DNA from 4 places in the Priestia sp. 53B2 genome. Region 2 is predicted to be linked to each of the others. Evidence: predicted binding sites of a transcription regulator. Region 2 holds the regulator's gene; each other region holds the start of a gene.

The links. Region 2 encodes Rex, which represses fermentation and respiration genes when NADH is low (regulators of the CRP and FNR family bind a similar motif). Its sites were predicted from a motif close to TTGTGAAATATTTCACAA; they were not measured.
Region 1: a site for Rex is predicted at 3,729-3,746, ahead of ACN6NE_RS10365 (AtpZ/AtpI family protein). Genes of this name have one in related genera too.
Region 3: a site for Rex is predicted at 4,577-4,594, ahead of ACN6NE_RS20710 (cytochrome c oxidase subunit II). Genes of this name have one in related genera too.
Region 4: a site for Rex is predicted at 3,425-3,442, ahead of ACN6NE_RS10805 (anion permease). Genes of this name have one in related genera too.

The regions. Positions count from the first base shown of each region.
Region 1 covers NZ_JBLZXA010000009.1:222,915-230,621, forward strand. The annotation lists gene atpA (F0F1 ATP synthase subunit alpha) at 1-705, opposite strand, end outside; gene ACN6NE_RS10340 (F0F1 ATP synthase subunit delta) at 721-1,266, opposite strand; gene ACN6NE_RS10345 (F0F1 ATP synthase subunit B) at 1,263-1,781, opposite strand; gene atpE (F0F1 ATP synthase subunit C) at 1,884-2,096, opposite strand; gene atpB (F0F1 ATP synthase subunit A) at 2,187-2,897, opposite strand; gene ACN6NE_RS10360 (ATP synthase subunit I) at 2,916-3,287, opposite strand; gene ACN6NE_RS10365 (AtpZ/AtpI family protein) at 3,294-3,515, opposite strand; gene ACN6NE_RS10370 (S8 family serine peptidase) at 3,813-6,005, opposite strand; gene wecB (non-hydrolyzing UDP-N-acetylglucosamine 2-epimerase) at 6,074-7,225, opposite strand; gene upp (uracil phosphoribosyltransferase) at 7,248-7,707, opposite strand, start outside.
Region 2 covers NZ_JBLZXA010000014.1:406-8,112, forward strand. The annotation lists gene tsaE (tRNA (adenosine(37)-N6)-threonylcarbamoyltransferase complex ATPase subunit type 1 TsaE) at 21-491, shown strand; gene tsaB (tRNA (adenosine(37)-N6)-threonylcarbamoyltransferase complex dimerization subunit type 1 TsaB) at 488-1,186, shown strand; gene rimI (ribosomal protein S18-alanine N-acetyltransferase) at 1,200-1,649, shown strand; gene tsaD (tRNA (adenosine(37)-N6)-threonylcarbamoyltransferase complex transferase subunit TsaD) at 1,646-2,662, shown strand; gene ACN6NE_RS12190 (ABC-F family ATP-binding cassette domain-containing protein) at 2,917-4,851, opposite strand; gene ACN6NE_RS12195 (redox-sensing transcriptional repressor Rex) at 5,310-5,948, shown strand; gene tatA (twin-arginine translocase TatA/TatE family subunit) at 6,002-6,187, shown strand; gene tatC (twin-arginine translocase subunit TatC) at 6,203-6,958, shown strand; gene ACN6NE_RS12210 (YdiK family protein) at 6,984-7,211, opposite strand; gene ACN6NE_RS12215 (CPBP family intramembrane glutamic endopeptidase) at 7,208-7,707, opposite strand, start outside.
Region 3 covers NZ_JBLZXA010000027.1:37,559-45,265, forward strand. The annotation lists gene xylA (xylose isomerase) at 1-765, shown strand, start outside; gene xylB (xylulokinase) at 824-2,326, shown strand; gene xylE (D-xylose transporter XylE) at 2,624-4,045, shown strand; gene ACN6NE_RS20710 (cytochrome c oxidase subunit II) at 4,783-5,721, shown strand; gene qoxB (cytochrome aa3 quinol oxidase subunit I) at 5,723-7,690, shown strand; gene cyoC (cytochrome o ubiquinol oxidase subunit III) at 7,692-7,707, shown strand, end outside.
Region 4 covers NZ_JBLZXA010000009.1:320,193-327,899, forward strand. The annotation lists partial or broken gene ACN6NE_RS10795 (ATP-binding protein) at 1-103, opposite strand, end outside; gene ACN6NE_RS10800 (alpha-amylase) at 384-1,835, shown strand; gene ACN6NE_RS10805 (anion permease) at 1,865-3,298, opposite strand; gene ACN6NE_RS10810 (class I SAM-dependent rRNA methyltransferase) at 3,578-4,777, opposite strand; gene ACN6NE_RS10815 (PepSY domain-containing protein) at 4,970-6,007, opposite strand; gene ACN6NE_RS10820 (response regulator transcription factor) at 6,241-6,924, shown strand; gene ACN6NE_RS10825 (sensor histidine kinase) at 6,921-7,707, shown strand, end outside.

The DNA of each region.
Region 1 (7,707 bases), on a different contig from region 2:
TAATAGTGGAGCTGGTTGTGAAGCTGATGCTGTTACAACGATTGTGTAATCTAGAGCACCGTGTTTACGTAATGTCTCTACTACGTTACGAACTGTTGATTCTTTTTGGCCAATCGCTACATAGATACATACCATATCTTGATCTTTTTGGTTTAAGATTGTATCGATTGCTACCGATGTTTTACCCGTTTGACGGTCGCCGATAATTAACTCACGCTGTCCACGACCGATCGGCACAAGTGCGTCAATCGCCTTGATACCTGTTTGAAGCGGCTCATGTACTGATTTACGATCCATAACGCCAGGTGCAGCACCTTCAATTGGACGTGTTTTTGTTGTTTCTACTGGGCCTAAGCCGTCTACTGGCTGACCTAATGAGTTAACAACACGACCGATTAACTGCTCCCCTACTGGAACTTCCATGATGCGTCCTGTACGGCGAACTTCGTCACCTTCACGAATTTCCGTATATGGTCCTAAAATAATGATACCTACATTGTTTTCTTCTAAGTTTTGTGCCATTCCCATGACACCATTTGAAAATTCAACCAGTTCTCCAGCCATGACATTGTCGAGGCCATGAGCACGTGCGATACCGTCCCCAACTTGGATAACAGTACCTACATCACTCACTTTAATCTCAGACTGATAGTTTTCAATTTGCTGCTTGATCAGCGCACTAATTTCTTCAGCTTTGATGCTCATGAATTTCACCCCTATCTACGATCTGTGTGCAAGAAGTCCTCGGTGGATCGTTTCTAATTTGCTGCTAATGCTGCCATCATAGATACGATTACCAATGCGAAGCTTCACGCCGCCGATTAGGCTTTTATCTACTATATTTGAAATATTTAACGTATGTTTTCCAACTTTAGAAGCAAATGATTGCGAGATTGCTCTTTTCTCATCTGCACTTAAAGGTTTGACAGAATAAACAGTTGCATCTGCCACGCCACGTACTTCGTTCGCTAGGAAACGATACTCTTGTACCATTTGGCTAACAATTTGAATGCGGTGACGCTCTAATAATAGAAGAACCGTATGTTGAACAGTTGGTGAAAGTTCAGCAAATGCCTCACTTACAAACTGTTTTTTTCGCTCAATTGTAATTTTTGGATGAGTTAATACATCCATTAATTCAGGTGTTTTAGCAAACACCTCTTCAACGATTTGTAGCTGGTCTTGCATTTCATCGATCATCTGTTTTTCTGTTGCTAATTGAAAAAGAGCTAGTGCATAGCGCTTGGCTACAGCTGGTTGACTCATCGTACATCCCCTACTTCTTGGATATATTCATGAATTAACTTCTCTTGATCTTGTTCAGAAAGTTCTTTTTCAATAACTTTCGACGCAATTAAAACAGATAATGAAGCAACTTGCTCACGTAACGCAGCAACTGCTTGATCTTTTTGCTGTTCGATTTCTTGTTTTGCTGCAGCTTTTAGACGCTCAGACTCTTCGCGTGCTGCCGCAATGATTTCTTCTTTTTTATCTTCTGCAGACTTTCTAGCGTTTTCCATCATTACTTGCACTTCTTGACGAGATTGCTTTAAGATTTCACGCTGCTCTTCAACAAGCTTCTTCGCTTCCTCATTTTGCTTTTCTGCTTCATCAATCTCACCGGCAATATGCTCTTCACGTTTTTTCATGATTCCCATTACAGGACCAAACGCGAATTTTTGAAGTAACGCAAGTAGGATAAGGAACATCACTAATTGGAAAAGAATATCTCCACCATTAATGCCTGCTGCTCCTAACACAAACATGTTCGACACGGCCATGTTCACTCCCTTCAGAGACTCCACATATATAATTTACTTATTAAAGACATAAAGTAATGGCGAAGGTTCTTTTGAATGATCTTCGCCACATGTAACACATTATTATTTACCTTGTACCATGAATGCAATAACTACGGCGATAATTGGAAGCGCCTCAACTAAGGCAACCCCAACGAACATCATTGAAGTTAATGTACCACGTGCTTCTGGTTGGCGAGCTGTGCCTTCAATCGTCTTAGAAACGATAAGACCGTTACCAATACCAGCACCTAGTGCCGCTAAACCAATCGCAATTGCAGATGCTATTAAACCCATTTTATAAAGTCCTCCCTTAATATATATGATTTTGTTTAACTAAGTTTTGTTTTGTCCAAATTGGGTATTACTTGAACAAAGCTTTATAAATTAATGGTCGCTACTCACTTTGTGAGATAAATAAACCATCGTTAACATTGTGAAAATGAAGGCCTGAATTGCGCCTACAAAAATACTGAATCCTTGCCATAAAAGCATTGGAATAGCAGCTCCAATTGTACCTAGGAAGCCTGTTGTTGCTAAACCAGCTAGTAAGCTTAACAAAATTTCCCCAGCATAAATATTACCGTAAAGACGAAGGCCAAGCGTTAACGTATTGGCAAACTCCTCGATAATCTTAAGCGGGAATAAAAATGCCATTGGCTTGAAGTAATCTTTCGTGTATGCAGAGAAACCACGCATTTTAATACCATAATAATGTGATAGTACAACTACCATAACGGCTAACGTCAGCGTAATTGCTGGATCAGCGGTTGGCGATTTCCACCATAAGTTATGGTCAATCACGATGGCAAATGGAAGACCCAACATATTTGACACAAAAATGTACATAAGTAAAGTTACACCTAGCGTCAAAAAGCGGCCACCTGTTTTCCAATCCATATTGCTATTAACGAGTCCTTTAACAAAATCTAAGACCCATTCAATAAAGTTTTGTGCACCGCTTGGCTTCATAGCAAGAGTACGAGTACATAAAACTGCAATTAAGAATACAATAACAGAAGCTACGGTAACCATAAGCAAGTTACTTTGACTAAAAGTAAGGCCTAGAAACTCTATAGTTGGTGATTCATGACCCAACTGTGTTCACCTCTCTTTCTATCTTCTACGCATATTTTGAACAACTAAATCTATGATAATGACAACATAATACGTCATTAATCCCACAACTACACTAATAATATGAAAGGTTTTTGGATAAGAGATGGTAATCACAACTGCGAGAGCAGCTGTTGCAAATCTTACAACAGTCCCAATTGAACGGGGCTTTTTCCCCTCATCCAACGCCTGTCCAAACTGCTCAAACTTTCTTACTAAGTTCCACAAATTATACAAACTCAGGGCGGTTCCTAAAATTAAACCTGCAAAAACAGCCTTATAACTTGTAAATCCCCAGCCGAGAACGTATAATGCTAACAAATACAATATGTATGAACGAAGTCTTGGAAAAACGTGCTGCAAATCCTGCATGAATTATTAATCTCCTGAAAAAAAATGGTGGACTGTCCGCAGCATCATAAAAACACCTGCTGCTAGCCCTGAAAGAAGGCCTAAAATCAAAAATAGTGGTTCGGTGTCAAGCCATTGATCAGCCCATCTTCCAGAGAATAAGCCAATTAAGACTGAACCTGCTAACTGTGATAGAATGATTGACACTAATGCCATCGCTTGCAAAGGATGACGGTTGCGATCTTTCATAAGCTCATACCCCTTTTGCAAAATTTTCTTTTTTCCGAATTCTCTATCGTTTTTATAGCTCAATATATGATAGAAAGGCAAAAAAAATTGCTAAAAAAGGTAAAAACAGCTAATAAAATACGCAGAAATATCAACGGTTTTCACAGGTTGAAAACCTTATCATTTATATTCCCTGTAAGCATACAATAGCGTATATTTAATGTCAATGTGTTTAAGCTAAAAACTTCACAATCTCTTCTTATTGTTCACATTTCTGCCACACATAAAACCTCTTCAAATGAAAACATTTAAAGAGGTTCATTCAATCGTTATTGTACTGTGTACAACCTGCTCTTGTCTATGCTTTTTCACAAATGCAAATATTTGGTACGACCCCGGTACAAGCGATTCATCAATCGTTATTTTTCGTTTTCTCATGCCTCTTTCTACATCAACGTCAACATCTAAATACGATATAAACTGTAAAGATTGCTTATCAAAAAGAGCAACGCCTAACTCATCTGCTCCTTCAGGCAAAAACAGTTCATAGCTATACGTATTTTTCTCTTTTTCCGCTGCTACTTGCAATCCCATGGCACGAGGATAATCTGGAATGCTAACCATGTACATATAAGGAAGCGAAAATGTTTCACGTGAATCATTTATTTCCAAATATCCGTCATATATACCTTTATTTTTAAAACGGGGCTGCACCGATAAAGTGACAGCTATTTCTTTTGTCTGGTGGGGCTGCACCGTGACGGGTAATGGAACATCCCAGTTTACGCCTTCATCCCTTTTCGGAACGTTTAAACGATACGTTTTTTCTTTATCAGACTGGTTATCAATTTTAAATGATAAGACTTTCTTTGATGGGCGCGTAAAAATACCGAAAGATAAAGAAGATGGATAAAATAAAGAGTCTGCTGTGACAGCTTTTGCTATTTGAATTCTTCCGGCTCCTTGTTCATATACGCGATACGTTTGACCATTTAGCTGCTGCATTACTTTACTTGTGTTCATCAATGAAGCTTTGACTTGTTCAGGAGACCAGTTCGGGTGAGCTTGTAAAATAAGAGCGCACGCTCCAGCTACATGGGGCGCAGCCATACTTGTTCCATGCATGCGTTCATATCCCCCAGGAACTGTACTATTAATGAAGTAACCAGGTGCGACGACGTCCGGCTTGATTCCCCAAGTAGTCGTTACAGGTCCTCTTGAACTGAAAGATGTGAGCAAGTCTTGCACCACTTGCTTGCCAGTGCGTAAGTATGGCTGTTGAGATTGAATGTGTTGATTAATGGTATCACCGCTTTTTTTACTTACCCATATCACTGGAATATTTACTGACTCTTGTAGTTTACCGATTATGCTTTTTTCAGTCGGGCTATATAAAATAACAGCTTTTGCTCCTGCCTGTTCAGCTTGTTTAATCTTTTTTTCAACCGCATTTCCTTCTGCTTTTAGCAAAATGACGTTACCCAACGCAGGCTTTTGCTCTTTGGAGTATTCTTCATTTATTACACGCAGCGTTTGATTAAACGTCCATGGCCGAGACCCTTCTACTGGCGCCATCATAATTTTTTCTTTGTTAAATCCGATTGTTAGAAATTGAACTGTTGTCGGGGAAACAGAAGCGCCAACGGAAATAGCTTTTCCCGCTGTACCTGGAGAGCCCACGGTCCATAAACCTGGACCTGAATTGCCGCTAGATGTGACCGTTACAATTCCTTTTTCAACAGCTCGATCTAACGCTAAGCTTGTTGGTAAATCAGGACCATTCACATCATTTCCTAATGACAAATTAATAATATCTACATCATCTTGAATTGCTTTTTCGATAGCTAGAATAACACTTTCAGATGTTCCAGCTCCACCAGGTCCAAGAGCTCGGTATGCGTAGATCTCCGCTTGAGGTGCTACACCTTTAATATTTCCATTTGCTGCAATAATACCAGCTACATGAGTGCCATGCAGAGTAGGCTCTCCTTGCTCCCGAATGGTTTCCATCGGCTCATAATCTTTATCTATTACATCATACCCTCCCCTGTAGGTTTGTTTTAAATCGGGATGAGAATAATCAACCCCCGTATCGATAACGCCTACTTTGATCCCTTTTCCTGTTAAGCGCTGATTATAAGTATCAAATAATCCTCTTACCTGTTCTGAGCCAATGAAGGTTACGCTATTTTCTTCTGCAACCTGGTAGTTTTTAATAGAATGTGAACTAATAATAGAAGGATTATGAGATAGTTTTTCCAAATCCGAGATGGAGCCGTTTAACGAAAGTCCTGTAAACACCGTGTGAAATTCGCTCTTAATCTTTATATTAGGATAACTTTTTTGTAGCTGACTTTTAAATTTTGCGAATTTTTCTTTTTCAATCATGACAATTATTGATTTTTCCTGATGATTCATTTCTTGTTTTATAGAAGGAAATGTGGGATTGAGCGACATTTGCCCTCCCCCGCTTCCCAATATAAAGCTAATCATTAACCATTTAATCCACATAAAAAAAACACCTCTCACACTATCGTGTCTCAAAGAGACACTTTTCATGTGAAAGGTGTTTAGAAATCTTACGAAAGCGGATTAAAAGCTTCCGGTCTGTTTTCACGACGGTTGAAATAGTAGCTAATAGCATCACAAATGCGTTTAGAAGCTAAGCCGTCTCCGTAAGGATTCGATGCTTGTGACATTTGCTTATATATGTCTTCATCTATTAACAGCTCTTTTGCTAGCGCATAAATCGTTTCTTCTTCCGTTCCTGCTAGTTTGAGCGTCCCTGCTTCAATTCCTTCAGGTCGCTCTGTTGTATCACGAAGTACCAATACAGGTACGCCTAATGAAGGAGCTTCTTCTTGAACACCGCCCGAATCTGTCAAAATAATATGAGCGCGCTCAGCGAAGTTATGGAAGTCAATTACATCTAACGGTTCAATTAAATGAATGCGTGGGTCATTTCCTAAGATATCGTTTGCTGTTTCTCTAACTACCGGATTCAAATGAACAGGATACACCACTTGCACATCTTCATGTTCATCCACAATACGTTTAACAGCACGGAACATGTTTTTCATTGGTTCGCCTAAATTTTCGCGGCGATGCGCCGTTAATAAAATAAGACGATCATCTCCCAATTTCGTTAACACTTCATGCTCATATGTCTCTTTTACTGTCGTTTTTAACGCATCGATAGCTGTGTTTCCAGTCACAAAGATTCGCTCTTCTTTTTTATTCTCCGCTTGCAAATTAGCTGCAGACTTATCGGTTGGAGCAAAGTGCAAATCAGCGAGAACGCCTGTAAGCTGTCGGTTCATTTCTTCCGGATATGGAGAATATTTATTCCATGTGCGCAAACCTGCTTCAACATGTCCCACCTGAATTTGATTATAAAAAGCTGCTAGTCCGGCAATAAACGTCGTAGTTGTATCGCCGTGTACAAGTACGATGTCCGGCTTTACTTTTTTCATTACGTCGTCCAAACCTTCTAATCCTCTGGTCGTTACGTCCATAAGGGTTTGGCGATCTTTCATAATGTTAAGATCATAGTCAGGCTGAATGTCAAAAATGCTCAATACTTGGTCTAACATTTCACGGTGCTGAGCCGTTACTGTAACAATTGCTTCGAACTCCTCCGGTCGCTTTTTAAGCTCTAGCACTAGAGGGGCCATTTTAATTGCTTCTGGTCTTGTCCCGAATATCGTCATTACTTTAATTGGCTGCTTCATGTTCATCACCCGAATCTACAAATTATTTTGTACCGAATAAACGATCCCCTGCATCACCTAAACCTGGAACAATATATCCATGGTCATTTAATTTTTCATCTAATGCCGCAATGTAAATATCTACGTCAGGGTGTGCTTCTTTTACGATTTCCACGCCTTCAGGAGCAGCAATTAAACACATAAATTTAATGTTTTTAGCGCCTCTTTTTTTAAGAGAGTTGATTGCTTCTACAGCTGACCCTCCTGTTGCAAGCATAGGATCTACTACAATAAAGTCACGCTCTTCTACATCATTAGGCAGCTTTACATAATATTCAACAGGCTGTAATGTTTCTGGATCACGATATAAGCCAACGTGTCCAACTTTAGCAGCTGGCATTAGTTTTAAAAATCCATCTACCATGCCGATACCAGCACGAAGAATTGGAACGATACCAAGCTTTTTCCCTGCAATAACTTTTGACTTTGTTTTGCAAACCGGT
Region 2 (7,707 bases):
TGAAATGAGGTTCTGAATGAATGACAGAGATTAACGAATTTACGTTTATGTCTACGTCTCCTGATGAAACTAATCAGCTGGCTGCTCGTCTAGCAACTTTATTAGAAGCTGGTGACGTGCTGCTGCTTGAAGGCGATTTGGGAGCTGGAAAGACAACATTCACAAAAAGTTTAGCTAAAGGATTAGGAATTGAACGCAATGTGAATAGCCCGACATTTACTATCATTAAAGAATACAAAAGCGGTCGCCTTCCTCTTTATCATATGGATGTGTACCGTCTAGGGGATGAATTTGAAGACCTAGGGTTCGATGAGTATTTTGAAGGAGATGGCGTGACGGTCGTGGAGTGGGCTCATCTGATTGAAGAGCAGCTTCCTAATGAATATATTCAAATTAATATTTACCATGAAAACGAAACGACTCGTAAAATCCTTGTAAAAGCGATAGGCAGTCGGTACGTTGAAATATGTAAGGAGCTTTTTAAAAGATGAAAATGTTAGCCATTGATACATCCAATTTTGTCATGGGTGTTGCTGTCGTTGAAGAAAATAAAGTAATTGGAGAAATTATTACGAATCTAAAAAAGAATCACTCCGTTCGTGTGATGAACGCTGTGGAATCTTTGTTAAAAGATTGTGATATTGCGCCAAGCGAGCTAGACCGTATAGTAGTGGCACACGGTCCCGGGTCTTATACAGGTGTACGCATTGGCGTTACCATTGCCAAGACACTTGCTTGGACTTTAAATATTCCTTTAATAGGTGTATCTAGCCTTGAGGCACTAGCAGCAAACGGTCGCTATTTTGATGGATATATTGCTCCGTTATTTGATGCGCGTCGTCAACAGCTTTATACAGGACTATATGAATGGAATAACGAACGAGGTCTTCTAGAAGTTGAAAGTGATCGACTTGTTATTAATAAGGACTGGGCGGAACATTTAAAGTCATACAACAAACCTATTTTATTCATAGGCAATGACCTTCCCATGCATGAAGAGGCGTTAAAAGAAGTGTTGGGTGAACAAGCTGTATTTGCCCAGGTTCAGCAGTTTAATCCAAGACCAAGTGAATTGGCTTTTTTAGGAATGAAGAAAGAGCCGCAGTCTGTGCATACTTTTGTTCCGAACTACATTCGTTTAGCTGAAGCCGAAGCCAACTGGCTTGCTTCACAGCAAAAAGGATAAAAGAAGGTATAACATGAAACTAACAATTAAGTTTCGTTTAATGGAAGTTAAAGATATTGATCAAGTAGTGAAAATCGAAGAGAAGTCTTTTACGACACCTTGGAGTTCAGAAGCGTTTCAAAATGAGTTAACCAATAATCAATTTTCAACTTACATTGTGATGGAGGAAGGAGAAAATATTATTGGGTATTGCGGAACGTGGATTGTTATTGACGAAGCACATGTAACCAACATTGCGTTATTGCCAGACTACCGAGGCAAGGGACTCGGTGAATTGCTGCTGCGCAACGTGATGGACGTTCTTCGAAAACTAGGTGCTACGTCAATGACATTAGAAGTTAGGGTATCTAATCATATTGCACAATCATTGTATCAAAAGCTAGGTTTTAAACCTGGAGGTATTCGTAAGAATTATTATTCTGATAACAATGAGGATGCATTAGTTATGTGGGTGAATTTATGAGTGAAAATCAATTAATTTTAGCATTAGAAACAAGCTGTGATGAGACAGCAGCAGCCGTGATTCGAAACGGTCATGAAATTGTAGCCAATGTGGTGGCCTCCCAAATAGAAAGCCATAAACGATTTGGCGGTGTCGTACCGGAAATTGCATCTCGTCATCATGTGGAACAAATTACGGTAGTAGTTGAAGAAACTTTAAATCAAGCGAACTTGACGTTTGCAGATATTGATGCAATAGCTGTAACGGAAGGACCAGGGCTTGTGGGAGCACTTCTTATTGGCGTAAATGCAGCCAAAGCGCTAGCATTTGCACATCAAAAGCCATTAATTGGTGTTCATCATATTGCAGGACATATTTATGCGAATCAGCTAATCAAAAAATTAGAATTCCCGCTTTTATCGCTAGTTGTATCTGGAGGGCATACGGAGCTTGTATACATGGAAAGTCACGGTCAGTTTAAAGTGATTGGTGAAACGAGAGATGATGCAGCAGGAGAAGCCTACGATAAAGTAGCCCGCACGTTAAACCTTCCATATCCAGGCGGACCTCATATTGACCGCCTTGCACATGAAGGAGAGCCATTAATTGATTTGCCGCGTGCTTGGCTAGAAGAAGGATCCTATGATTTTAGTTTCAGTGGATTAAAATCAGCAGTTATTAACACTGTCCACAACGCGAAGCAAAAAGGTGAAGAAATTCTTCCACAAACGCTTGCTGCTAGCTTTCAAGCGAGTGTCATTGATGTGTTAGTAACTAAAACCGTTAAAGCTGCAAAGGAATATAACGTTAAGCAAGTTTTATTAGCAGGAGGAGTTGCTGCTAATAAAGGACTTAGAGCAGCGCTAGAAGAGGCATTTGCACCATTATCAAACATTGAGCTTATTATCCCGCCGCTATCTCTATGTACGGATAATGCCGCAATGATTGGAGCAGCAGCAAGTATACGATTTGCTCAAGGAAAACGTTCAGATATGTCATTAAATGCAAATCCCGGTTTGGACTTGGAAGAGTAAGAGACGAATGAGATTTAGTTCTCATTCGTCTTTTTTGTGGATAAAAATGATTTATCAACAATATTCAATAAATTTAGAATTGACTGTGGATAATTATGTGGAAAAGTCCGTGCACTCAGTACACGGACCTGTTATCAACAAGTTTTAATTATGAAAATCAGACAGATATCCACGATTTATTCACAGAGTGGATAAAGCTTGTTCTAAAGCGCATGAACAAGTAAATAGGGCGAATAGATACGAAAAAATATAGGCTATTCTTCTAGAAGCAGCTGTAATTCTTCCCACTCTTCCATTAATGTGGATAACTGTGAAGAAATTTTTTCATTTTCACCGTTTAGTCTTGATACTTCTTCGTGGTTTTGATAAATTTCAGGGTCACAAAGAAGTTCTTCATTCTCGGCTTGTGCGGCTTCTAATTTGTTTACTTCAGTTTCAATTTCTTCAATGCGGCGTGTTCGCTGCCTCATCAATTTCTTTTGTTCTTTATCTTGTTTATAGGACTGTTTATCTACTTTTACCGTACGTTCTTCGTTTGCTTTTATATTTTCTAATTCTTTGATTTCCTCTATTTCTGCTTTCTTTTCTACATAATAGTCATAATCTCCAAGAAATTCTTCTACCCCTTCAGAAGATAGCTCTGCTATTTTGTTTGCAATACGATTAATAAAATAACGGTCATGTGAAACAAATAATAGAGTCCCTGGGTAATCAATTAATGCATTCTCGAGTACTTGTTTGCTATCTAAATCAAGATGGTTAGTAGGTTCATCCAAAATTAAGAAATTAGCTTTTTGAAGCATAAGCTTCGCAAGAGCCAAACGTGCTTTTTCACCACCGCTAAGCGTGGAAACGATTTTCAGTACATCATCACCTGAAAACAGAAAATTTCCAAGAGCTGTACGAATTTCTTTTTCAGGCTTGGATGGATAGTCATCCCAAAGCTCATTTAAAACGGTTTTATTAGACGTTAAATTGGCTTGCTCTTGGTCGTAATAACCAACCATTACGTTTGAGCCAAAGGAAATGGTTCCAGTCTTGAAGCTTAGTTTATCCACAATACCTTTTAATAACGTAGATTTCCCAACTCCATTAGGGCCAACCAACGCAAGGCTTTCACCTTTTTTAATCCGAAGGTTTGCCTGCTGAACGATATATTTGTGTTCATCATATCCGATAGACACGTTTTCAAGATTTAAGACTTCATTTCCGCTTTGACGCTCAATTTCAAACGAAAAACTAGCTGATTTTTCACCTTCGTTAGGTCGGTTTATTAACTCCATTCGATCGAGCTGTTTACGTCTGCTTTGCGCACGTTTTGTAGTCGATGCGCGGGCGATGTTTCGCTGAATAAAATCATTCAGTTTTGCGACTTCATCTTGCTGCTTTTCGTACTGACGCAACTCTTTTTCATATCGCTCTGCTTTTTGTACAAGGTATTTAGAGTAGTTGCCCGTGTACTTCACCGTTGTTTTTTGTGTGACTTCATACACTTGATTTACGACTTTATCAAGGAAGTAACGATCGTGTGAAACAATTAAAATAGCTCCTTCATACCCTTGCAGAAACTGTTCCAGCCATGCTAAAGTTTCAATATCTAAGTGGTTGGTAGGCTCATCGAGAATAAGCAAGTCTGGCTTTGTTAAAAGCAGTTTTGCAAGAGCTAAGCGCGTTTTTTGTCCACCGCTCAAGGAGGAAATAGGGGTGCTATAGTCAAAGTTTGAAAAACGGAAACCGTGAAGAATAGACCGTGTATCCGCTTCATATTGATAGCCACCTAAATCTTTGAACGTTACTTGAAGCTGATCGTACTCTTTGGTTAGTTTTTCGTATTGAACTGAATCATTAAAAATGTCTGGATCGCCCATCTTTGTTTCAAGCGTACGTAATTCTTTTTCCATCTTCTTTAACGGAGCAAAGACCGTCATCATTTCTTCCCATATGGAGAGTGTTGACTCAAGAACTGTATCTTGTCCCATATAATCAATGGAAACACCTTTAGGTTTAATAATTTCTCCGCTGTCATAAGAAAGCTGCTCAGCAATAATTTTTAATAAAGTTGATTTACCAGCACCGTTTCGTCCCACTAGGGCAATGCGGTCTTTTGATTGTACTTCTAACTTTATATTCGATAAAATGGGTTCTGCCCCATAGTATTTTGTAATACCGTTCAATTGTAGAATAATCATTTTTTCACCTCTAGTAGTATATCCATAGTGTATTTTAACATATTTTCAACTACAAGTTCTTCCTACAAACGTTTGTAATTTGTAGAGGGACAAGGACAAATGATGAAGCGAATGTTTTGATTCATGAAATAAAATGATTTTACCTGCACATTTTATACAGGATACTATGTTAAAATAAGAGATAAGTGCATCTCTGAACTTATATATGATGGGTGTAGAAAACCCGTCATGACTAACAAACGGATCCTTTGAAGGGCTAATTGCTTCGTTCTAGCTACCGACTTTAAGTAGTGCTGGATAGACAAAAGTCGTCGGGGTGTGAAGCGGAGTATATATATAACAAGAGAAAAGAGAGAGAATTGGAAGCGCTACCTCAAAGCGGTTGATGCTTTGTGAAAGGTAATGCAATGTGACTTGAAAATGTTAGTAATGACATACATGAACTGAGGGGGTACAACGTGAACACTGAACAATTAAAAATACCACAAGCAACGGCTAAACGATTGCCGCTTTATTATCGTTTTTTAAAAAACTTGCATGCTTCTGGTAAACAGCGTGTTTCGTCAGCAGAGTTAAGTGAGGCAGTGAAAGTAGATTCTGCTACTATTCGTCGGGACTTTTCTTACTTTGGAGCATTAGGGAAAAAGGGATACGGCTACAATGTGAATTATTTACTTACATTTTTCCGTAAAACGTTAGACCAAGATGAAGTAACGAAAGTAGCACTGATTGGCGTAGGGAATCTGGGAACGGCCTTTTTAAATTATAATTTTATTAAAAATAATAACACCAAAATCGAGTGCGCTTTTGATGTGATAGAAGATAAAGTCGGTACAAAAGTAGGCGACGTGCCGGTTTATCATCTTGACCAATTGGAAGATTATATGAGTGATGATATCTCAGTAGCGATTTTAACCGTTCCTGCCGCTGTTGCTCAGCAAATTACCGATCGTTTAGTGAATTGCGGAATTAAAGGGATTCTAAACTTCACTCCTGCACGCTTAAACGTATCGGATGAGATTCGACTGCATCATATTGATCTGGCTGTAGAATTACAGTCGCTTGTCTATTTTTTGAAAAATTATCCTGTTGAATAAGGTGGACTGTGTTACGATTTCCTTAAGTCTAAATTAATAAGGAGAGTGGGAATATGGGGATTGGAGCAGGCAGTTGGATTATTATTGCGATTATAGCACTGCTTATTTTTGGACCGAAACGGTTACCGGAGCTAGGAAGGTCAGTCGGGCAAACGCTTAGAGAGTTTAAGCATGCCGCTAGTGGTGCATCAGAAGATCGTGAAAAAGATAAACAGCGTCAAGTAGATGACAAAGAGTAAAAGGGTGATCATAGTATGACCGAACAAGAAATGTCAATATATGATCATATAGGAGAGCTGCGAAAGCGCATTTTAATTGTTTTATTTTTCTTTGTCATTGCCACAATTGGCGGCTTTTTTATAGCGGATAAGGTTATTGTCTATTTACAGCATGCTGATGAGGCAAAAAATTTAACGATGAATGCATTTAGGTTAACAGATCCAGTTAAGATTTATATGCAGTTTGCTGTTATTATCGGCTGTGTACTTGCAGCTCCTGTTGCACTGTATCAACTTTGGGCATTTATTAGTCCTGGTTTATATGAAAAAGAGCGTAAGGTAACGCTTGGATATATTCCTGTTTCCATTTTTCTCTTTATCGGCGGTGTCTCTTTTTCTTATTTTGTGTTGTTTCCATTTGTCGTCGATTTTATGACGCGCGTTTCTGATGAGCTGAATGTAAACCAAGTGATTGGCATTAATGAATACTTTTCTTTTTTAATGCAGCTCACACTGCCTTTTGGCCTGTTGTTTCAGCTTCCTGTCGTCGTCATGTTTTTGACGCGATTAGGAATTATAACGCCTATGTTTTTATCTCAAATTCGAAAATATGCCTATTTCGTACTGCTAGTTATTGCCGCGCTTATTACACCACCGGAATTGCTCTCGCATATGATGGTGACAGTGCCGCTCTTAATTTTGTATGAAATCAGCATCATTATTTCCCGCATTTCGTATCGCAAAGTGTTAAAGGCAAGGGCAGAGCAAGAAAGAGAAGATGTTAGTATGTAAAAAAACCACTGAAACAGTGGTTTTTTTATTTAGATGAATCATCTTGATTTTTATATTGCTGCTGCAACTTTTTAATTTTATAGTGCAAGATAAAGATGCGAACCGCAAATCTGAAATCGAATGCGGCTACGAGTGCAAATAAGATCGTAGGGAAGTTCCACACGGTTTCCTGAGCATTTTGAATAGCCAGGTAGGTAAATAAAATCCCCATAATAATATAAATAAACCCTCGTGTTAAAGGGATATTCTTCATGAAAACATGCCTCCAAAAATAAACTGCATTTGTTCTGCTTGCTTTTGCATTTCTATAATTTTATCTGCAAAAATAGTTTGAGATAAAATAACGATTGTATTCATCAACACGTGTGCAATAATGGGTACAATAATTAGTTTTGTTCTTGCATAAAGGAATGCAAATACAAATCCCATGGCTGTATACACGAGCAAATGTTTGAAATCCCAGTGTACGGCAGCGAAAATAAGGGAACTAATAAATGCAGAGATAAAGAAATTGTATCGTTTGTGAAGAGAGCCGAAAATAATCTTTCGAAAAATAATCTCTTCTAGAATTGGCCCAATAACAGACGTAACCACAATGAGGAACGGCGTTGCTTTAACAAGATTAACAATATTTTGTGTGTTTTCAGATACTTGGGTAATGCCAAGAGAGTGCTCAATCATACCTGCTACAGCTTGACCAGCCATAGCCAGGAACACCCCAAGGACTGACCAGACAACAGTTACCGTTG
Region 3 (7,707 bases), on a different contig from region 2:
GTATTCTGGGGCGGCCGTGAGGGATATGAAACACTGCTTAACACAAATTTACAGTTAGAGTTAGATAACTTAGCCAGATTTATGCATATGGCTGTAGATTACGCAACTGAAATTGGATATACGGGGCAGTTTTTAATTGAACCTAAACCTAAAGAGCCTACGACACATCAATATGATACCGATGCAGCAACAACTATTTCATTTTTAAGACAATACGGATTAGATAAATACTTCAAACTTAATCTAGAAGCTAACCACGCAACGTTAGCTGGACATACATTTGAACACGAATTACGAGTAGCTAGAGTACAAGGCTTATTAGGATCAGTGGATGCAAACCAAGGTGACCCTCTTTTAGGCTGGGATACAGATGAATTCCCAACGGATTTATATTCTACAACGCTAGCAATGTATGAAATTCTGCAAAATGGAGGGCTGGGCAGCGGAGGATTAAACTTTGATGCTAAAGTACGCAGAGGTTCTTTTGAACAAGACGATTTACTCTATGCTCATGTGGCAGGAATGGATGCGTTTGCTCGAGGATTGAAAGTAGCACATAAATTAGTAGAAGATCGTGTTTTCGAAAATGTTATCAACGAGCGCTACAGCAGCTTTAAAGAGGGAATTGGGCTTGAGATTGTGGAAGGAAAAGCTAACTTCCATACACTGGAGCAGTACGCGTTCAAAAATCCGAATATTATGAATAAATCAGGAAGACAAGAACGATTAAAGGCTATTTTAAATCAATATATTCTGGAAGTTTAAAGGACAAACGAGAGTAGAAACAATTTCTACTCTCGTTTATAAACGCGGAGGTATCAAGATGAAATATGTAATTGGAATTGATCTAGGAACAAGCGCTGTAAAAACGGTTTTAGTTGATACAAAAGGCGAGATTTGCGCTGTGATTTCTAAAAATTATCCTCTCCTTCATGAAAAAACAGGGTATAGCGAACAGAATCCAGAAGAATGGGTTCAGCAGACGGCTAGTGCTTTAAATGAGTTAATTGCTAACGCTAATATAAAACCCGAAGATATAGAAGGTATTAGTTATTCTGGACAGATGCATGGTCTTGTGCTGCTGGATGAAAACTATAACCTATTACGTAACGCCATTTTGTGGAATGACACAAGAACAACAGAACAATGTCATCATCTCTATAAAGTGATTGGAGAAAAACGTCTTTTAGAAATAACAAAAAACCAGGCTTTAGAAGGATTTACTCTTCCTAAATTATTGTGGGTAAAAGAGTATGAACCGGAGATATTTGAAAAAACAGCTGTATTTATGCTGCCCAAAGACTATTTGCGTTTTAAAATGACCGGCTTTATTCATAGTGAATATTCAGATGCTGCTGGTACATTATTATTAAACATCAGCAAGAAAAAATGGGATGGTGAGCTTTGCCAATTAGTAGGAGTCAATATTAACCTTTGTCCGCCATTAGTCGAATCTAGTGAATGCATAGGCAATATTAGTGAATCGTTCTCTCAGAAAACGGGATTAGCTACTTCAACAAAAGTATTTGCAGGTGGAGCTGATAATGCTTGCGGAGCAGTTGGCGCCGGCATTTTATCGCCAGGGGAAACACTATGTAGCATTGGGACATCGGGTGTTGTTCTTTCTTATGAGGAACGAAGCGATAGAGACTTTAATGGAAAAGTCCATTATTTTAATCATGGAAAAGAAAATGCCTTTTATACGATGGGCGTTACGCTATCTGCGGGTCACAGTTTAAGCTGGTTTAAGGAAAATTTCGCAGAAAACGACACGTTTGAAGAATTGTTGGCTGACCTAAAAAATGTACCAATCGGCTCAAACGGCCTTTTATTTACCCCTTACTTAGTTGGGGAGCGTACACCGCATGCAGATGCTACGATTCGGGGAAGTTTTATAGGAATGGACGCTTCTCATAAAAAGAGAGACTTTACGCGAGCAGTTATTGAAGGTATTACGTTTTCATTAAGTGAATCAATTGAAATCTTTCGAGAAAGCGGAAAGGAAATTACGTCTATTGTATCAATTGGGGGAGGAGCAAAAAATGATCATTGGCTTCAAATTCAAGCAGACGTTTTTAATGCAAAAATCGTAAAGTTGTCTACTGAACAAGGCCCAGCGTTAGGAGCAGCCATGCTAGCAGCTTATGGCTGTGGCTGGTATAACTCATTGGAAGAGTGTGCAAACGTATTTATTACGTCTTCGAAAACATATTATCCTAACGCAGAACATGTACAAGTCTATAAACGGCTTTATGAATTATATAAAGAAGTATATCCTCAAACACAAGACTTAAGTAAAAAGCTAGGCGAATTTAAAAGGAAATAATAGGTTGAAAAATATGCAACCTTGCTTTAAAAAGGAGCTTCATATAAAAGTAGCTTGTATCAATTGATTATGGTTGTATATCGATATACCTGACACAAAAGGAAGTATAGAAAATGCTGTAGTAAGATTTGATTCAATAGAAAAATACGTACATTAGAGGGGAGGATAAGAGCAGTTAATCGAATGGACGAAGAAAATTTCTTTTGTGTTCCAAGAATTTGAAAACGCATTCAAATAAGTGCGAACTCAGTTAGAAATAGAACTTCTACTGTTACTCTTAACTGCTTTTAACAACGCATGAAACAAAATCGAAACTCATTATATATTTTTTCTATTACCTTAGTTGCCGCTATCGGGGGGTTACTGTTTGGATATGATACAGCTGTAATATCTGGAGCTGAAGAATCATTAAAGGTGTATCTTATTGACAGCTTAGGATTAGGATCTTTAGCACACGGTGTTACTGTATCAAGTGCTTTGATAGGGTGTATTATTGGAGGATTGATATCTGGTTATTTTGCGACAAAACTAGGGCGCAAACAATCACTTATACTAGCAGCTATTCTTTTTATAGTCTCAGCGTTAGGAGCTTCTTATCCCGAGTTTTTATTTTTTACAAAAGGGGAACCGACACTCTCTTTGTTACTAGCTTTTAACTTCTACCGCATTATAGGTGGGATTGGTGTTGGGTTAGCATCAGCCATTTGTCCAATCTATATAGGAGAAATTGCACCGGCAGATATTCGCGGCAGATTGGTATCATTCAATCAATTTATGATTATTTTTGGAATGTTAGTCGTTTACTTCGTGAATTGGGGTATTGCAAATGGGGAAACCTCAGAATGGATTAATGATGTAGGGTGGAGATACATGTTTGCTTCAGGAGCTATTCCAGCTTTAGTCTTTGCAGCACTCTTGTTTTTAGTTCCTGAAACGCCTCGCTACTTAGTTATACAGAATCAAGATCAAAAAGCTTTAGCCATACTAACTAAAATTAATGGATCTTCAGAAGCGAAATCAATTTTAGACGATATTAAACAAACAATTTCTACCAATGTTTCATCTGAAAAATTATTAGCATATGGAAAATTAGTTATTGTTGTAGGTATACTGCTTTCTGTATTTCAACAGTTTGTAGGAATCAATGTAGCTCTATACTATGCTCCGCGTATTTTTGAAAGCATGGGAGCAGCTAAAGGGTCTTCTATGCTGCAAACCATTATTATGGGATTAGTAAACGTTATTTTTACAGTAATTGCAATTTTGACGGTTGATCGTTTGGGAAGAAAACCTTTATTAATAACAGGGTCTATCGGAATGGCCATTGGAATGTTCGGTGTAGCAAGCATGGCTTTTTCAAACATCATTGGTATAGGGACGCTTGTATTTATCATTATTTATACAGCTTCCTTTATGATGTCATGGGGACCAATTTGTTGGGTGCTCATTTCAGAGATTTTTCCTAATAAAATTAGAGGTCGTGCTGTAGCTATTGCTGTAGCTGCTCAGTGGGCGGCTAACTATTTTATTTCCTCTACGTATCCTGTGATGATGGAATATAGCGGAGGATTAACATATGGTTTCTACGGTTTAATGAGTGTACTTTCTGCTTTATTCGTTTGGAAATTTGTTCCTGAAACAAAAGGTAGAACTCTTGAACAAATGGAAAATATGTGGAGAAAAAAACAAGAGGCTTCAAAGAGTAAGAAGGCCATATAACCATTGAACTTTTGCTTAGAGGAAAGGTGAATATAAAAACTTTCAAAAACACCTAAACTATCTTTAGGTGTTTTTAATATGTAACCTTTATGAAGAAAGTGGATAGCTTTTTTAAAGGATATTGCTATAGTGATAAGCCTCTTTAAAAATAGAAATATAGTTTTTTTATGAGGAGTGTTTCATCGTAAATATAAATAACGGCGCAACGAATTTACAAAAAATCTGGGGGGCATCCGCTATATACGGAATATCCTAAAGAGTTAGAGTATGATCATGCTTCGTGGGTTTCTGCGTATCAAAATCAGAAAATGATTGATTGGATATTTCAGCAGGTGAAGCAAACAAATCAGTAAAAAATAAAGCTCAATACTTCATTACTCCTAAAAAGCTCTTCCAGTTAATAAGAACTGGAAGAGCTTTTTGCTTTTATAAGAATCTACCCGCTAGGAGCAAGGTATTTCACACCATATTTAACCAAATATGTGACGAAATTATGGTGAAGCCATTTAAACTAGATAAAAATCGCTTCAAGTGTGATAAATATCACACCTTTTAATGATACAACATGATAATTTTTTAGGAGTAAGCAATATGTCATGACAAAATTCAATATGTTAGGAGGTTTTTAGCCTTTTGATCTGTTGAGATGCATCTATAATATGAACGTTTATATATCATTATTATGTACAGAGATTTAGAGGAAGGGAGCCTGAGCTTAGGTGAGAAAGCAAAAATCAATGCATATTGGCAAGTTAATCATTCTCTCCGTTTTCATTACAATTTTTTTAGCAGGCTGTGATAGTCGTTATTTGATTTTAAACCCACAGGGGGCGGTGGCTCAAAAAGAATACCAGTTAATTATTTTTTCCATATTTTTATGCGCAATTGTCGTTATTCCTGTTTTAGGCCTGCTTGTGTATATTGTTTTACGCTACCGTGATAAGCCTGGAAACAAGGCTCCGTATCGGCCAGACTGGGACGATAGTAAGCGTCTGGAATTTATTTGGTGGGGCATCCCCATTATTATTATCGGTATTTTAGGTTTTGCTACGGCCAAGACGACGTATGACTTAGTGGATCCGCCGAAAAAAGATGTAAAGCCGCTAACGATTGAAGTAACGTCTCTTGATTGGAAATGGTTGTTTCAATATCCGGATCAAGATATTGCGACAGTCAACTATGTCGAAATTCCAAAAGATGTGCCCGTTCAATTCGTTCTAACGTCAGATGCACCTATGAATTCTTTTTGGGTACCGGAGCTGGGAGGACAATTATATACCATGCCGGGAATGGCAATGGGGCTTTGGCTGCAAGCTGATCACAAGGGAGAATATTTTGGTTCAGGTGCTAATTTTACGGGTGAAGGGTTCGCTCATATGAATTTTAAAGTTAAATCTACATCGACAAAAGAGTTTAATCAATGGGTAAAGCAAGTGAAAGAAACATCACCAGCTTTAACAAAAGCTGATTATAGCAACCTTGCCAAACAAGGTCTTTCCTTGGAAAAATCGTATTCTACTATTCCTAAAGGCTTATTCCAAGAAATTGTCATTAAAAACGGTGGTCAATATTATAGTCAGCATCACCATATGAAAAATGAAGACATGAAGACCATGAATGTGGCTTCCGATGAACAAGCACATACACAGCACGAGCACCAGGAAGGAGGAAACTAAGTTGTTAGACAGATTAAAAGATTTTTTATCTCATTTTTTTGTGACAGGAGAGCCGATGATTTACGGAGCCGATGTCGCTATTTTATTAACACTAGCCGGTATTATTTTTGTTCTTACGTATCTTAAAAAATGGAAGTGGCTATGGCGTGAATGGCTTACAACGGTGGATCATAAAAAAATTGGCATCATGTATATGCTTTCTTCATTATTAATGCTGTTTCGAGGCGGAGTAGATGCATTATTAATGCGTATTCAACTAGCATTCCCTCAGTGGCATTTTCTAGATTCTAATCATTACAACGAAATTTTCACTACGCACGGAACTATTATGATTCTATTTATGGCAATGCCGCTTATGTTTGCGTTCTTTAACATTGTTGTACCGCTTCAAATTGGAGCAAGAGATGTCGCCTATCCTTTTTTGAATGCGGTAAGCTTTTGGCTGTTCTTCTTTGGCGCTATGCTTTTTAATTTGTCGTTTGTAATCGGCGGTTCACCAGATGCAGGATGGTTGAGCTACCCACCGCTTTCTGGCATACAGTTCAGTCCTGGACCAGGTCAAGATTTTTATATTTGGGGCATTCAAATATCAGGTATCGGCAGCTTGGCTTCTGGAATTAATTTTATTATGACTATTTTAAAAATGCGTGCGCCTGGCATGAAACTTATGCATATGCCGCTATTCACGTGGTCCGTGCTAGCAAGCTGTATCATTATCATTTTCGCGTTTCCTGTATTAACCGTAACGCTTGCTTTATTGTTTATTGACCGCTTCTTTGACGGACACTTATTTACTATGACCGGCGGAGGAAATCCGATGATGTACATTAACTTAATTTGGATGTGGGGACATCCTGAAGTGTATATCGTTGTACTTCCTGCATTCGGCATTTTTTCTGAAATCGTTGCAACGTTTTCTCAAAAGAAGATATTTGGCTATAAGTCTATGGTTTTTTCAATGATGATTATTAGCGTTCTATCGTATTTCACATGGGTGCATCATTTCTTTACAATGGGTGCAGGTGCTAATGTGAATGTGTTTTTTGCTATTACGACGATGGCTATCGGAATTCCAACGGGTGTTAAAGTGTTCAACTGGTTATTTACGATGTTCCGCGGCCGTATTCAAATGACGCAGCCCATGCTATGGACAGTTGCTTTTATCCCCTGCTTTGTTGTGGGAGGAGCAACGGGTGTTATGCTTTCAGCAGCTCCCGCAGACTATCAGTATCATAATAGCTACTTTTTAGTTGCTCACTTTCACCAAGTGTTAATCGGTGGCGTTGTATTCGGTTTTTTTGCAGGTTTGTACTATTGGTGGCCAAAAATGTTTGGATTTAAACTAAATGACCGTCTTGGTAAATGGGCGTTTTGGACGTGGAATATTGGTTTTTATGTTTGCTTCATGCCTCAATACGCATTAGGGTTTATGGGAATGACGCGCCGTATTTATACGTACGACTTTGACATGGGATGGGGACCGCTGAACGTTATCTCTACAGTCGGAGCTTTCTTTATGGGCATAGGGTTTATCTTTCAAGCATGGCAGATTCTTCATGGCATTAAGTACGGAGAACGAGATGTAACAGGGGATCCTTGGAATGGACGTACATTAGAATGGTCCATCCCTTCACCGCCGCCGCACTACAATTTTGCAGTGATTCCAACAGTAACGGGGCAAGATGCGTGGTGGACAATAAAAGAAGAAAGAAAAAAGAAAAAAGCGAAAGAAACAGCTGCTTTTTCTCCAATTCATATGCCTAAGAATTCAGGTATTCCATTTATCATGTCGGTTTTCTGGTTCATTGCTGGTTTTGGCTTAACGTTCCACTGGGTGTGGATGGCGATATTCGGTTTGACAGGAGTCGGAGCTTGTTTACTAGCTCGTTCTTTTCAATACAACTCGGACTATTATATTCCGGTGGATGAAATTCGACATACAGAAGATTCAGTAGGGAGGGTTGGCTGACATGGCTTATGCGACAG
Region 4 (7,707 bases), on a different contig from region 2:
CTCCGTGCAAATCAACAATTGATTTAGCAATAGCTAACCCAAGTCCGCAGCCATCGGTTTGTCTTGAGGTGTCCCCTCTTTTAAATCGTTCAAACAGCTCAGCACCTACAACTAAAACCACATATTCGTTCATTGATTTCTAACACTCCTTTCAAAAGTATATCATGGGTCATTTCGTCTATGGGTTTTACTGTAAACTGCATTTTTTAAGAAAAAAGAAGAAAACATTTTAAGATTTTCTTAAGCTTCATATATTGAAAAAGGTTTAAGGAATAGGGATAACAGGAACGTTAAAAGAAAAAATATAATCAATTCCTCATTTGATTCTAAAGAACTATCCGTGAGCGATTATATCTTTTTATTTAAAAGGAGGATGATTTAACTTGGAACGGAATCATACAATTATGCAATTTTTCGAATGGCATGTGCCAGCTGATGGCGAGCATTGGCAACGCCTCAAAGAGCTCGCTCCTCAACTAAAAGAACAAGGAATTGATTCCGTGTGGATTCCCCCGGTTACAAAAGGTGTTTCATCAGAGGATAATGGCTACGGCGTTTACGACTTATACGATCTTGGCGAATTTGATCAAAAAGGAACCGTTCGTACAAAGTATGGAACCAAGCAAGAGCTGCATGAAGCGATTGATGCCTGTCATAATCATGGAATTAATGTCTATGTGGATATTGTGATGAATCATAAAGCTGCAGCAGATGAAAAAGAAACGTTCCACGTTATTGAAGTAGATCCCATGAACCGAACAGAAGAGATTTCTGAACCTTTCGAAATCGAAGGGTGGACAAAGTTTACGTTTGAAGGGCGCGGCGATCAATATTCTTCTTTCAAATGGAACTTTAATCATTTTAACGGCACTGATTACGATGATAAAAATGGAAAAGAAGGCGTTTTTCGTATTGCCGGGGAAAACAAAAGCTGGAACGAAAATGTCGATCAAGAGTTTGGCAACTACGATTATTTAATGTTTGCGAATATTGATTACGATCACCCTGAAGTTCGAGAAGAAATGATCAAATGGGGAAAATGGTTAGCAGACACCCTGCAGTGCGACGGTTATCGATTAGACGCCATTAAACATATTAACCACGATTTTATTAAAGAGTTTGCCCACGAATTGTCCTCTTCTCAAGAAAAGCCATTTTATTTTGTGGGAGAGTTTTGGAATCCAGAGTTAACAGCCTGTCAGGAATTCCTAGACGTGATTGATTATCAAATCGATTTGTTTGACGTATCGCTGCACTATAAACTGCATGAAGCCTCTCAGCAAGGAAGAGATTTTGATTTAACCACGATTTTTGATGATACATTGGTCAAGACTCACCCTTTGAATGTTGTCACATTTGTAGATAACCATGACTCTCAGCCAAATGAATCTTTAGAATCTTGGGTAGAAGATTGGTTCAAACAAAGTGCTTACGCTCTAATTTTACTTCGTGAAGATGGCTATCCTTGTGTGTTTTACGGAGACTATTTTGGGATAGGCGGAGAGCACCCAATTGAAGGAAAACAAAAAGATATTTCCGCTCTCTTGCATGCACGTTATGACAAAGCATACGGGCAGCAAGACGATTATTTTGATCACCCGAATACCATTGGATGGGTAAGGCATGGTGTAGAGGAATTTGAGAAGTCTGGATGCGCTGTGGTGATGTCAAACGGCGAAGATGGCGAAAAGAGAATGTTCGTGGGCGAACACCGAAGCGGACAAACATGGATTGACTTCACAAATAACCGCGAAGATCAAGTTGTGATTGAAGAAGACGGCTACGGACAGTTCCCTGTAAATGGCGGCTCTGTATCCGTTTGGGCTGAAGCATAAAAAAACAGTGGCCTGCGCCACTGTTTTTTTTACCATAGACCTAGCAGTTTCCACCACAAGCCGCCAATTCCAATCCAAATGATAATATGAATAATTGAAATTAAAAACCCGAGCGACCACCACTTTTGCTGCGTTACATATCCACTACCGAAGAACACCGGCGCCGGTCCACTGCCGTAGTGAGTTAAACAGCCAAATAAATTGCTAAAGAACGCTAAAATTAATGCTGACAGTAACGGAGGCGCACCAGCGGCCACGATGACAGATAAAAACGCTGCGTACATAGCGCTGACGTGAGCCGTGTTGCTTGCAAAAAAGTAGTGAGAATAAAAATACGCAACAGCTAGTACAATCAACGCCGTCATCCAAGACATATGACTAACAGTGCCTTTCATCAAATCACTGAACCAAGGAATCATGCCTAGATCATTTAAGAAGGTTGCCATCATAACTAAAACAGCAAACCAGACTAATGTATCCCATGCTCCCTGTTCTTTTTTGATGTCCGACCAGCTTAATACTTGCGTTAAAAGCAGCGTACATAGACCAATAAAAGCAGTTGTTGTTGCATTAATATTTAAATTAGCTCCAAAAATCCACAGCACAAGAAGAAGTAAAAATACGCCAATCATGTACCATTCTTCTTTCTTTAGTGGACCCATTTCACTTAATTTTTTCACTGCAATTTCAGGTGCTTCCGGTGTCTCTTTTAATTCTGGCGGATACAGCTTATAAATAACAAGCGGAATAACAATTAAACTAATAATTCCAGGTACAATTGCAGCCGCTGCCCAGCCAACCCATGAAATAGTCTTGCCTGTAATTTGTTCCGTCATTTTAACAGCAAGAGGATTGGCCGCCATTGCTGTTACAAACATAGCGGATGTGATCATATCTCCTTGAAACGATACTTTTGTTAAGAAAGCACCGACTCTGCGCTCCGTACCGTCTCCAGTTCTCGATCCATATGTTTCAGATAAAGAACGAATAATTGGAAGAATAATTCCTCCAGCTCGTGCTGTATTAGACGGCATTGCAGGTGATAAAAGCAAGTCACTTACGATAAGAGAATACGATAATCCCAGCGTCTTTTTACCGAACAAACGAACAAAGATATAGGCAACCCTTGTTCCTAGACCAGTCTTAATAAAACCTCTAGAAATAAAGAATGCAATAACGATTAACCAAATCGTCGTATTTTGAAAACCGCTGAGCGATTGTTCAAGTGTTAATGTATTAGTTAATACAATAATGGTCAAAGATAAAATAGCTACACTGCCTAATGGCAATGGTTTAATGATAAGCCCTACGATAGTAGCCACAAAAATAGCGAATAAGTGCCAAGCCTTCACATCAAGTCCGGACGGAGGTGTAATAAACCATAAAACAAGTCCGATTGTCAGACAAATTAATAAAGGAATAAATTTCACTTCGCCGGCAGGCTTTTTTGTTGTTTCAGCCATAATCTTTCTCCTTTCATGTTTTTAAATAATAGTAGTAGTATGCTCTTTCCACTTCGTACCCAATACGTATCCCATTTAAAATAAAACAATTGTAAAAATACGTTTCGTAAGGATGATATTGTAAAATTGTGAAGTGTTGAGCATAATTCCTTTATTATTTTATCATATATATTGACAATATTTATCTCTTGCCTTCATTTTGTTCCCTTCAAAATAGCTTGTAAGCGTTATTTTATTAAAAACAAATAAACTGCATGAGTTCATCATGCAGCCTTGCATTTAGCGATTTATTTTTTGAATAAACACGACTTTTAAATAATTACCTGACTTAAATTCTTTTATTGTTTTAAAATCAGCTGGAAGAGCGAACTGCTCCATCATTTTGTACCGTTCCCCTTTTTCATTAAAAGCTTTTTCAATAAACGAATGGAATTTTTTCATATCAAAATTGCTTGCATTCGTAGATGCCACAATGACACCGTTCGGCTTGGTAAGCGCAATGGCTTCTTTTAATAAATCTTTGTAGTCTTTTGCCGCGCTGAACGTATGCTTTTTCGACTTAGCAAAGCTTGGCGGATCTAGCACCACAAGATCGAAAGTCATGTTCTTCTTGACCGCATATTTAAAATACTTGAAAACATCTTCTACAATAATGTCCTGTGCTTCGTGATCAATTCCATTTATACTAAATTGCTCAATTGTTTTTGCCAAGCTGCGATTGGCTAAATCGACACTTGTTGTTTTCACAGCTCCTCCAAGAGCAGCCGCCACTGAAAATGCGCCTGTATACGAAAACATATTTAGCACGGTCTTTCCTTTTGCATATTTATCTCGAATCGTTTTACGGACGTCTCGCTGATCTAAAAAGACTCCCACCATCGCTCCGTCATTTAAGTAAACGGCAAAACGAACACCATTTTCTTTGACAATTAAAGGGAATTCACCTTTATCCCCTGCTACAAAATCATCTTCTTCAATGTACTTTCCTTTGACATTAAAACGTTTTTTCTGGTACAGTCCTTTAAAGTTAGGCGCAGACTTTAAGGCTTCAATGACGTATTCTTTAAATTGATAAATTCCTTCACTATACCAACTCATGACGTAATATCCGTCATAATAATCAATAATCAAGCCGCCGATTCCGTCACCTTCACTATTAAATACGCGAAAAGCAGTTGTGTCTTCAGACGCATAAAAATCATGACGAGATGAAATAGCTCGCTGAATTTTTCGTGCAAAAAACGCCGCGTCAATTTGCTCACTTTTCTTCTTCGTAAGAATCCATCCGTAGCCTTTGTTTTGTTTTCCATAATAGCCTTTGGCTAAAAATTGATTCTTCGGAGTGACTAAGTTAATAATAACCCCTTCTTCTTGCAGTTTATGACCATCAACAAGCGCATCTTTTTCAATGAGTGGATAACCCTTGTTCACTTTTTTAATAAAAGCTTCTTTGGCTATAACTTGTACTTCTTTTCTCATGTGTACACCCTATCTATTTAATTTATTTCATTCTAGTTCTATCCATTTTACAACAATAATCTACATTTATCTTAACATAGATAAACAGCCCCGTTTCTAGTTATAAATAGAAAAGCAGAGGATGCCTTGAAGCACCCTCTGCTTGATATGAATGAAAAATGAAATGTATGTTTTATGTTTTAAGATAAAAAATTATGAGCACTCTTGTCCCGTATAAGCATCGAACTTAAGCGTCTGCTGCTTGCTTCCGCTCACTAAGGTTACTACGTATACAGTTATTGAGTTTTCTGTTATAAGCTCAATATGCTTTACTTTTCCTTCTTGATGTTTTAAAGCAAGAACTTTTACAGTGTTCTCCGTTAACGGCTGAAGCTTATCTTGTTTTACATGTGTGATTTCACCTGAAACCGCATCGATTGTAACTGTGTATTCCGTATTATCTTTGATTATTTTTACTGTGAAAATCGCTGCGTTTTGATCATATTCTACCATTCTCACCTTACCTGCATATGTAGCCAATGCAAGATCTTTTGCATCTTGCCTCGTTAATAGCTTCACTGCTTGCTGAGAAGTATTAACTACTTTTCCTGTGAAAGCATCTAACGTTACTGTATATTGAGTGCTATCTTTAAGAATCACTGCAATATACTGACTAGCGGATTCTTTAAACTCTAGACTATATACGTAACCACTATATTGTTTAACAATTGCTTCTTTTATTTTTTGCTCTGACATTAGCTGCAGCTCTTTTTTATTCTCATGAATGACTTTTCCGGTTAGACCGTCCATGGTTAACGTATATTCTAATTTGCCATTTACTACGGTTAACGTATATTCACGCGTTTCTTTGTTAAATGTAATAGATTGAATAACGCCTTTATACTGCTTAGAAACAGATTCTTTCACTTGATTTTGTGTCCATAACTTCACTTCTTGTTTGTTTACTACTTTTCCAGTACTTGCATTTACTTCTACGATTCTTTGCTCCAGGTTATTCGTTACAATTGTAATTACATACACACTTGATTCCTGCTTAAATTCCGTAGATGTGACCGTCCCTTCGCAATCTTGCAGAGCAATACCTTTTGCCTGAGCTTGCGAGATACTCAAATGTTCAGTTGTTTCTGCTTTCACTGTCTTCATTTCTGCAGCGTGACTCGTCGTAATAGAGCTAAATGCAATTGCAGTTCCTAAAGCAGATGTAGACAATACTTTTGCCCATTTAATCATCCTTAAATTTCCTCCTCTTTCACCATTAGACTTTCCGTCTAATTTATGGTGTTTTATCTAGTACGCCGTTCATTATGCAAAAGATTTCTGAGAATAAGACGAATAGAAGCTTAAAGTTAGCTGAAGATATAAGAATAGCTACTATTTTTCAGCTTGCTTTCAGCTATTATTCAGTGCTGTTTCAGATAAAAAAGCATAATAGAAAGTAGAGGAGCAAAGGAGTTTTCACCATGATGGAACAACTAAAAGGAATTAAAGTCTTGCTTATAGATGACGAACCAACTATTTTACAGTTTTTATCTTTAGGTTTAACGAATGAAGGATTTGATATCAAAGCTGCCCAAGACGGAATTGAAGGAATTAATATAGCCAAAGAATTCAAGCCTCATATCGCTATTGTAGATGTTATGCTTCCAGGCATGGATGGATTTGAAGTATGCCGCTTGTTGAAGAAAATGGGGAATATAGCTGTCATCATGCTAACAGCAAAAGATCAAGTAGACGACCGGGTAAAAGGGCTGACTATTGGAGCAGATGATTATATGGTCAAACCTTTCAGTTTTGAAGAACTTCTTGCGCGCATTCAAGCTAGAATCCGCAATCAATTTCCCAACTTATTAGACGAAGTATCAATCGGTCCATTTAAAATTGATGACCGCCGCAAAGAAATTAAATACCTTAATCACATACTTGATTTATCCCCTACTGAATATGCACTCTTAAAATTCTTGGTTATTAATCACGGTCTCGTACTAAGTAAATCCACCATTTTAGATCGAGTGTGGGGATATGATTTTGGAGGAGAAGAAAACATTGTAGAAGTATACATTCGATCACTGAGAGAAAAATTACAGGACCATAGCCGAACCGTTATTCGAACGCTTCGCGGTGTAGGGTATCGGATTGATATTTCATGAAGTACAAACGGTTCTTTCCGCTGAACTCTCTTCGCCTTCAGCTCTTATTCAGAAGTTTGCTTGTTATTTTGAGTTTACTGATACTGATAGGCTTGTTTCAATACGTGTTCATGAAGCAATTTATTTACACGAATAAAATTAGAAGCATCAAAGACCAAATTCACTTGATTCCCGATGATGTCTGGAAGCATGATATTGAAACAAGCCAGAATGTAAAAAGATCAAAACCCATGGTTTATTTCCCGGGTGTTAATATTACCTTTATCAATCAAAAAAGCACATTTTTACGGCTGGCTAAGGATCCACATCATTCTTACTTTCCTAAGCTTTCTGCATCTACATACAAACAAGTAATGAAAAACATCAAACAGCCGGACAACATGATGAGCCTCATAAAAAAAATCGATGGTCATCAAGAGCAAGTCATTGTTTTAAAACCTATTGTCTTTGACGGAGAAATCCAGGGAGTTATTCAAATCAATACTCCAACAGAATCACTAAGAGACCTATTAATCAGACAAATGATGATCTTTTTAATGCTTTCACTTACTGCAATGACCATTGCTTTTTTTGTTTTTTCTTCTGTTTTAAAGCAGACGTTAATCCCTTTGTTTACTATTACTAAAAAAGTGGAGCATATTAATGCAGGAAGCTTACATGACCGCTTGCCTGTTAATCAAGGACAAATCGAAATGGATCGCCTTTCTCTTTCTATTAACGAAATGCTTGAGCGTCTTGAAGAAGCATTTAAAGCTGAAACAGAGGCCAAAGAACAAATGCGGC